Regions from separate parts of the Nonomuraea sp. CA-141351 genome, predicted to be linked through region 2. Evidence: riboswitches for the same ligand, from Rfam matches in the RefSeq annotation. Region 2 holds a riboswitch; the other holds the start of a gene.
The links. A riboswitch is a leader RNA that binds a small molecule or an ion and turns the genes downstream of it on or off. The one in region 2 is predicted to bind cyclic di-AMP.

Region 1 (3,850 bases), 4.8 Mb from region 2:
TGAGGTCCGAGTTCTGCTGTTGGGGGGGAGGGCTCCCGATGGATGTGCTCACTGAAGGCGTTGAGCTAAGCCATGCTGATTTGGCGCTGCTGGCGGAGCTGGCAAGGGGAGTCACGGTCGATCGGGTGGGCAGACGTCTGGATATCAGCGGGCGCACGGTACGCCGGAGATTACGGGGCATCTGCGACCGCATCGGCGTCGCCACGGCGATCGAGGCCGTGGCCTGGGCCGCGCGCCGCCAGCTGATCTAGTGCTGCGGGATGTCTCAGTCGGCGATGCGCACCGCGCCGGCGAAGGGCCGCCTGCCGAGTGCCGAGACCCGTACGACGTCGCCCGTCTGCGGGGCGTGCACCATCATGCCTCCGCCGATGTAGATGCCCACGTGGTGCAGGTCGCTGTAGAAGAACACCAGGTCGCCGGGCCGCAGCTCAGAGCGGGAGATGTGCCTGCCCGCGGTCCACTGGTCGCCGGTGTAGTGCGGCAGCGAGATGCCCACCCGCTGGTACGCCGCCATGACCAGCCCGGAGCAGTCGTAGGAGCTCGGGCCCTCGGCGCCCCAGACGTACGGCTTGAGCTGCTGCGTGAGCGCCCACCGCGCGGCCTCCGCGGCCTTGCCGCTGCCCGCGATGGGCAGGTTGACCCGCACGGCGCGCGTGCCTGGCTGCCCCGCCTCGCCGAGGGCCCGCTTGAACAGGCTGCTCTCGACCTTGGTGACCAGCTTGGTGATCTTGTCGCGCTTGGACTGGAGGTCATCGACGATCTTCTGGACCTCGTCGATGCGCGCCTTGGCGCCTGCCTTGGCACGGGCGGCGGCGTCCATGGCCTTGGCGAGCTGGTTGATCTCCTCGCCCTGCTCCTGCTCCAGTGCGTACGAGGTCGCGGCGCGGCTGAGGAACTCCTCGGGGTCCTCGGAGGTCGCGAACGCCAGAGTCTTGGTGAGGCCGCCCGTGATGTAGGCGTTCTGGGCGAGCAGGGCGGCCTTCGCGCGCTTGGCGGCCAGATCCGTCTCGCTGCTCGTCAGCGTCTTCTGCGCGACCTCAGAGGCCTTCTTGGCTGTCTTGAGCTTCTCCCGCTGGCCGTTGTACTGCTCGGTCAGCGTCTCGATCTGCGTGTGCAGCTCCTGGGCCTGGTCGGCGAGCTCCTTCAACGAGGGCTTGGGGTCCGCGGACGCCGAACCGACGGGGATGGCGAACAGCAGCGCGGCGACTGTGAGACTCACCACACCGAAGTGGCGTGGGCGCCGTGCCCGTTCCGGAGGGCGGGCGTGCTTGCCCGCCGACTTCCCCCCGCCGTTGCGCGTGCGCTTCACCAACCAGCTCCTCTCTTGGACGCCTACCGGGTTAGCTGACGGGTTCGGGCCGGAGCAGCCCTACCGAGAGACTCGGACTCACCCCTGTGGTGGCGCTGGAGGTCGCCACCGATGGATCCCCGGCTTCCCTTTCGGGAATTGAGCGTGTCTCCCGCGCGGCACGCGTGGAAACATTGTCGCTGGACACTAATGCACTCCAGGTTCGTGCTCAACCAGAACTGCCAAGTCTGTAGAGGTTTCACAACCGAAGGGTCACAAGGTGATCTCGTGATCACCTGTGCAGAACAGACCTTATGCCCTCTATGTCCGTGCTTTCGCGCAAACGAGACTGGGGGCAAGCTCCGTGCTCGTCTGGCCACGGGATGTAACAGGATGGGCCGAGCTATGGGAGTTAGGGCCGAGCCGTAATGAGATCTGTACCCTGGAGAGCCATGGAGCAGGTGGCCGAACTGACAACGCCCGAGACCGCGGTGGTGGTCCGGAGAGCCCGCACGCCCGACGTGCGCGCGGTCAGGCGCCTGGTGGACACCTACGCGGGCGCGGGCCCGCGGCTCCTGGAAAAGGCCACTGTGACGCTGTACGAGGACGTACAGGAGTTCTGGGTGGCCGACCGAGGCGGGCAGGTCGTCGGCTGCGGCGCGCTCCACGTGCTCTGGGAGGACCTCGCAGAGATCCGCACGGTGGCCGTGGATCCCGAGTGCCGGGGGATGGGCGTCGGCCACCGGATTGTCTCCGCGTTGATCCAGCACGCCAAAGATCTGGGTCTGCGACGTGTATTCTGTCTCACTTTTGAGGTCGACTTCTTCGCGAGGCACGGGTTCCGCCCGATCCAGGGCACACCGGTCTCACCCGAGGTCTACGCCGAACTGCTGGCCTCGTATGACGAGGGTGTGGCCGAGTTCCTCGACCTGGAACACGTCAAGCCGAACACGCTGGGCAACACCCGCATGCTGCTCCACCTGACATCGGGTGACGCGGACCTTGACCAGATGGAAAGGTGATTGTTGATACCTATGTCGATACGTTGGGCAGCACAGGCATGTGTCCTGACACGTGCCACATGCGCACTCGAAGCGAGGTGACACGGTGAGCACCGGACAGCCGCCGTATCCACAGGACGAATCCGGCGACAATCCCGCCGGCACTCCGGAATACGGTCAACAGAACGCGGGTCGCCGCCCCGGCGAGCCCGACCCCGACGTGACTGTGGTCGGCTACCGGGCGGACGATGCCTACGGTCAGCAGCCCCAGTACGGCCAGCAGGGCTACGGCCAGCAACAGCAGTATGGCCAGCAGCCCCAGTACGGCCAGCAACAGCAGTACGGTCAGCCCCAGTACGGGCAGCAGCCTCAATACGGCCAGCAGCCCCAGTACGGCCAGCAGCCGCAGTCCCAGCCCGGCTACGGGCAGCAGGGCTACGGCCAGCAGGCCCAGTCGCAGCCGGACTACGGGCAGCAGCAGTATGGTCAGCAGCCCCAGTACGGCCAGCAGCAGCCGGGCCAGCAGGGCTACGGCCAGCAGCCCCAGTACGGCCAGCAGCCGCAGTCGGGCCAGCAGGGTTACGGCCAGCAGCCCCAGTCGCAGCCCGGCTACGGGCAGCAGGGCTACGGCCAGCAGCCTCCCTCGGGCCAGCAGTACGGTCAGCAGGCCCAGTCCCAGCCTGACTATGGTCAGCAGCCTCAGTACGGCCAGCAGCCGCAGTCGGACTACGGGCAGCAGGGCTACGGCCAGCAGGCCCAGTCGCAGCCGGACTACGGCCAGCAGCAGTACGGCCAGCAGCCGCAGTCCCAGCCGGACTACGGGCAGCAGCAGTACGGTCAGCAGCCCCAGTACGGCCAGCAGCAGCCGGGCCAGCCGGACTATGGCCAGCAGCAGTACGGTCAGCCCCAGTACGGCCAGCAGCAGGCCCAGCCGGGCTACGGCCAGCAGTACGGCGACCAGCAGCAGTACGGCCAGGCTTACGGGCAGCCGCAGCAGTACGGCCAGCCCGGCTACGGTCAGGCCCACGGACAGCCGGGTCCGGTGGGCGTGCAGCCGCCCGGCGCGCCGGCTCCGCTGGCGGAGTGGTGGCAGCGCCTGGTGGCGAGGATCATCGACGGCGTCATCTTCGGCATCCTCTACACGCTGATCACCATCGTCGTCAGCCTGCTCGCCGTGGGCTACGACTCCGCCACAGGTCTTACCACCGGTATCCTGAGCGGCTTCCTGGTGGGGCTCGTTCAGTATCTCCTCCTGGCCTTGCTGTATGTCGGCTACGACTTCTTCATGACCAAGATGAACGGCCAGACGGTCGGGAAGATGGTCATGGGCATCAAGGTCGTGCCGGTCGGTGCCGGGATGCCGCCCGGCGGCCTGGCCACCGACGCGGCGCTCAAGCGTGCGGCAGGCACCTGGGGCTGGTACTTCCTCGGCGTCATCCCGTTCATCGGCCCGCTGTTCGGCGTCATCGGCACGGGTCTGAACGGCGCCTCGCAGCTGTGGGACAAGCCTCTGCAGCAGACGTTCGCCGACAAGTTCGCGAACACCGTAGTGGTGAAGATC
Region 2 (3,850 bases):
CGGGCAGGGCGGTGAAGACCGACACGTCGCTCAGGCGCAGCCGCAGCGCGGCCGCCAGGCCCAGCGCGGCGCGCAGCTTGGTCGGCTGGGCCCTGGCCCGCAGCAGCGGCCGGTACGGCCCCGCGGCCAGCAGCTCGAGCAGCCGGAGAGTGGCCAGACCGTCGTCCACGATCACGATGCGGCCCGGACGCGAGGTGAGCCAGCGCAGCTGCACCCTGCCGGAGAAGGCGTCGCCGACGGCCTGCACGCGTCTGGGCATGCGTTCGCGCGGGTCGGCGAGCTCCAGTCCGTCGGGTAGCCCGAGAGACCTCAGCTCCCGGCGCGTGGCCTTCAGCGGCCGAAGACCCGAGCGCGGCACGACGACCGTCTTGGGACCGAGCAAGCCTGCGTGGTGGGCCTCGACGGCGCACAGCATCTGGAGCGGAGACTCCACCCAGGCCGACGCCTGTTCGACCACTCCTGCTCCTCCCAGCCGGGTGATGGCCCGTTCACGACCGCTTCAAGCTAGCCCCGCCGCCTTAAGCCCTCAGAAACGCGACGTGAACAATGGAGGCTATGAACTCTCTCTTGCTCAACGCCGACGGCGTGCACATCCCGCAGCTCGGCTACGGCGTCTGGCAGGTCGCCGCCGACGAGGCCGCGCAGGCCGTCACGACCGCGCTGAAGGCCGGCTACCGGCACGTCGACACCGCCGCCGCGTACGGCAACGAGGAGGGCGTGGGCCAGGCCGTGCGGGAATCGGAGCTGCCGCGCCGGAAGGTGTTCGTCACCACCAAGCTGTGGAACGCCGACCACGGACGCGCCGAGGCGGCCTTCGAGGAGTGCCTGGCCCGGCTCGGCCTCGACTACATCGACCTTTTCCTCATCCACTGGCCGGTGCCGCAGCAGGACAAGTACGTGCAGGCGTGGAAGGCGATGGAAAAGATCTACCGTGATGGGCGGGCGAAGGCCATCGGCACCTCCAACTTCACGATCGACACCCTGACCCGGCTGATGAACGAGACCGACATCGTGCCGTCGATCAACCAGATCGAGCTCCACCCGTACCTGCAGCAGCGCGAAATGCGCGCCTTCCACGAGGCCAACGGCATCCTCACCGAGGCCTGGAGCCCGCTCGGCCAGGGCCAGGGGCTGCTCGACGACCCCGCGCTGGCCGTGCTGTCCGGCAAGTACGGCAAGACGCCCGCGCAGATCGTGCTCCGCTGGCACCTGCAGCTCGGCAACGTCGTCATCCCCAAATCCGTGACCCCGTCGCGGATCGCCGAGAACATCGACGTGTTCGACTTCATCCTCGACCCCGAGGACATGGCCGCCATCGGCGCGCTGAACAGGGGCCGGCGTTTCGGTCCCGATCCCGACACGTTCGACATGATGTGATTCGTCTACGATCTCCCGTGTGCGGGATTTTGCGTGGGGCATTGCGGCGACAGGCGGTATCGCGCGGACTGTGGGAGCGGCCATCGTGGCCGAGCCGGGGATGCGGGTGGCCGCCGTCGGGTCCAGGAACTTAGGACGGGCGCAGGCCCTGGCCTCCACTTTGGGCGCGGAGTCGGCGTACGGCTCCTATGAGCAGATGTGCGCCGATCCGGCCGTGGACGCCGTCTATGTCGCGACGCCGCACGCCCAGCATCTGCAGGTGGCGGAGGCCGCCATCGCCGCGGGCAAGGCCGTGCTGTGCGAGAAGCCGCTGGCCGCCACCGTGGACGACGCGGAGAAGATGGTACGGCTGGCGCGCGAGGCAGGCGTGTTCCTCATGGAAGCCATGTGGATGCGCTTCAACCCCCTCATCCAGAAGATCGCGGCCGACGAGCGCTTCGGCGACATCCGCTCCGTGCAGGCCTCATTCGGCTTCGCCAAGCCCTACGATCCGGCGCACCGGCTGTGGGCGCCGGAGCTGGGCGGCGGGGCCCTGCTCGACCTCGGGATCTACCCGTTCGGCCTGGCTCAGCTGCTCCTCGGCATGCCCTCTGACCTGCGGATCACCGGCTCCCTGGCCCCCAACGGCGTGGACGCGGAGGCGGCCGGGGTCTTGCTCTACCCCGACGGCAGGCGGGCTCTCGTAGAGACCTCGTTGCTCGGGAATTACCCGAACCATGCCTGTGTTGTAGGTACTCAGATGCGGGCGGACGTCCAGGCGCCGTTCTGGGCCCCGCAGCGGATTTTACTTTCCGGGCGCTCCATGGAGCCGGAGGAGCATGTGCTCGATCCGGCGGACAACGGATACGCCGGAGAGCTCCGCGAAGTCCGCGCCGCGACGGCCGAAGGCAGGACCGAAAGCTCGGTCATGCCGCTTGATGAGTCCCTTGCCATGATGGGGCTCCTGGCCGCGGCTCGCAGGCAGCTCGCCTAGCTGGGTCGTTACAGATTTGTAGCCTCTTGCCTTATGCATTACATTTGAGGCATTCTTGAGACATTCGTCCGGTTTGTCCGGCGATGTCCGACCATCGCGACACACATCACAGGACCGTCCTGTGACCGCTGAATCCGCCTCCGGGCGGAACCGGGGACCCAAGTCCCATGGGGTGAATCGGCACTTCGGTGCCGTAGGGCAGCTTCCACGCCCGAATCCGTCAGCTAACCCGGTAAGCGGCATGGAAGCAAGGAGTAACCCCCTCGATGGCCAAGTTCCGCATTACCGCTGCCACGAAGACCAACATCGTCCGAGCCGCGCTCGGCGCGACCGTCCTGGCCTCCGGGCTCGGCGCCCACATGACCGCGGCCTCCGCCGCGGACAAGCAGCCGGCCACCGCAGCCACTCACGACAACGACCGTGCCAAGTCCCGGGAAACCAAGATCAACGTCACCGCCTCCCAGGTCCTGGCGCTCGCCAAGTCCCAGGTCGGCACCTCCGAGAACGCCTACGGCGGCGGCACCCCGTACCAGAAGTGGTACGCCAACTCACAGCGCGCCGCGGAGACCATCGCCCGTGACGGCGGCAGCCGGGCCGACTACGTGAACGCCGCCTGGTGCTCGATGTTCGTCTCCTGGGTCGGCGAGCAGACCGGCGCCCGCCCGCAGGTCGGCTGGGACGCCTACACCGTCGCCCACGCCAAGTGGTTCGCGGCCAACCACCGCTTCGGCACTGTCGCCAAGCCCGGCGCGGTCGTGTTCTTCTCCTGGAGCGGCAGCAAGAGCCTCGACGACATCCAGCACGTCGGGTTCGTCGAGAAGGACAACGGCGACGGCACCATCTCGACCGTCGAAGGCAACACCGGCAACGGCAAGGTCGAAGAGCGCGTGCGTCCGAAGTCCCAGGTCGTCGGCTACGGCTACCCGCAGTACGCCGGCTGACCCTGTTGCGCTAGACGAGCGCGCGTCCCGAAAGGGGCGCGCGCTCTTCGCATTCCACCGGCGAGGCGGGTCAGGCGCAGGCCGGATGAGCGGCCCGCCACCTGGGAAGACCCGAGGGAAGCAGGCTCGCGGGAAGAGCCACGCGCGAACCTCGCCAAGGAGCCGCCATGAGACCCAGCCCACGCCCAGGAGCCGTCGTCTCGAAGCAGCCATGAAGGGCGGGCTCCAGTGGGTCGCCGACGGGTTGTTCCCCCGCGGCGGAAACCCACACGGCCTCCTGCCCGCCCTGCTGATCCTCCTGGCCATGGTCACCGGAATCGTGGACGCCGTCAGCTACCTCGGCCTGGGCCGCGTCTTCGTGGCCAACATGACCGGCAACATCGTCTTCCTGGGCTTCGCCCTGGTTGGCGGAGGAGACCTGTCGAAATGGGCCCCTCCCCTGTCCCTCGCCTGCTTCGGGACCGGAGCGTGGAGCGCCGGCCTGCTGACCAGGCAGGTGGGGAACGCGCGGCGGGCGTTCACCATCGCCACCACCGTGCACGCGGTCCTCGTCGCGGCC

Region 1: another riboswitch for cyclic di-AMP. It lies ahead of ACQPWU_RS58685 (NlpC/P60 family protein); the one in region 2 lies ahead of ACQPWU_RS21390 (CHAP domain-containing protein).

The regions. Positions count from the first base shown of each region.
Region 1 covers NZ_CP191982.1:12,480,128-12,483,977, reverse strand. The annotation lists gene ACQPWU_RS58690 (LuxR C-terminal-related transcriptional regulator) at 39-251, shown strand; gene ACQPWU_RS58685 (NlpC/P60 family protein) at 266-1,309, opposite strand; cyclic di-AMP (ydaO/yuaA leader) riboswitch at 1,315-1,464, opposite strand; gene ACQPWU_RS58680 (amino-acid N-acetyltransferase) at 1,741-2,310, shown strand; gene ACQPWU_RS58675 (hypothetical protein) at 2,321-3,316, opposite strand; gene ACQPWU_RS58670 (RDD family protein) at 3,332-3,850, shown strand, end outside.
Region 2 covers NZ_CP191982.1:4,520,135-4,523,984, reverse strand. The annotation lists gene ACQPWU_RS21405 (hypothetical protein) at 1-457, opposite strand, end outside; gene ACQPWU_RS21400 (aldo/keto reductase) at 556-1,377, shown strand; gene ACQPWU_RS21395 (Gfo/Idh/MocA family protein) at 1,397-2,350, shown strand; cyclic di-AMP (ydaO/yuaA leader) riboswitch at 2,467-2,604, shown strand; gene ACQPWU_RS21390 (CHAP domain-containing protein) at 2,617-3,291, shown strand; gene ACQPWU_RS21385 (YoaK family protein) at 3,503-3,850, shown strand, end outside.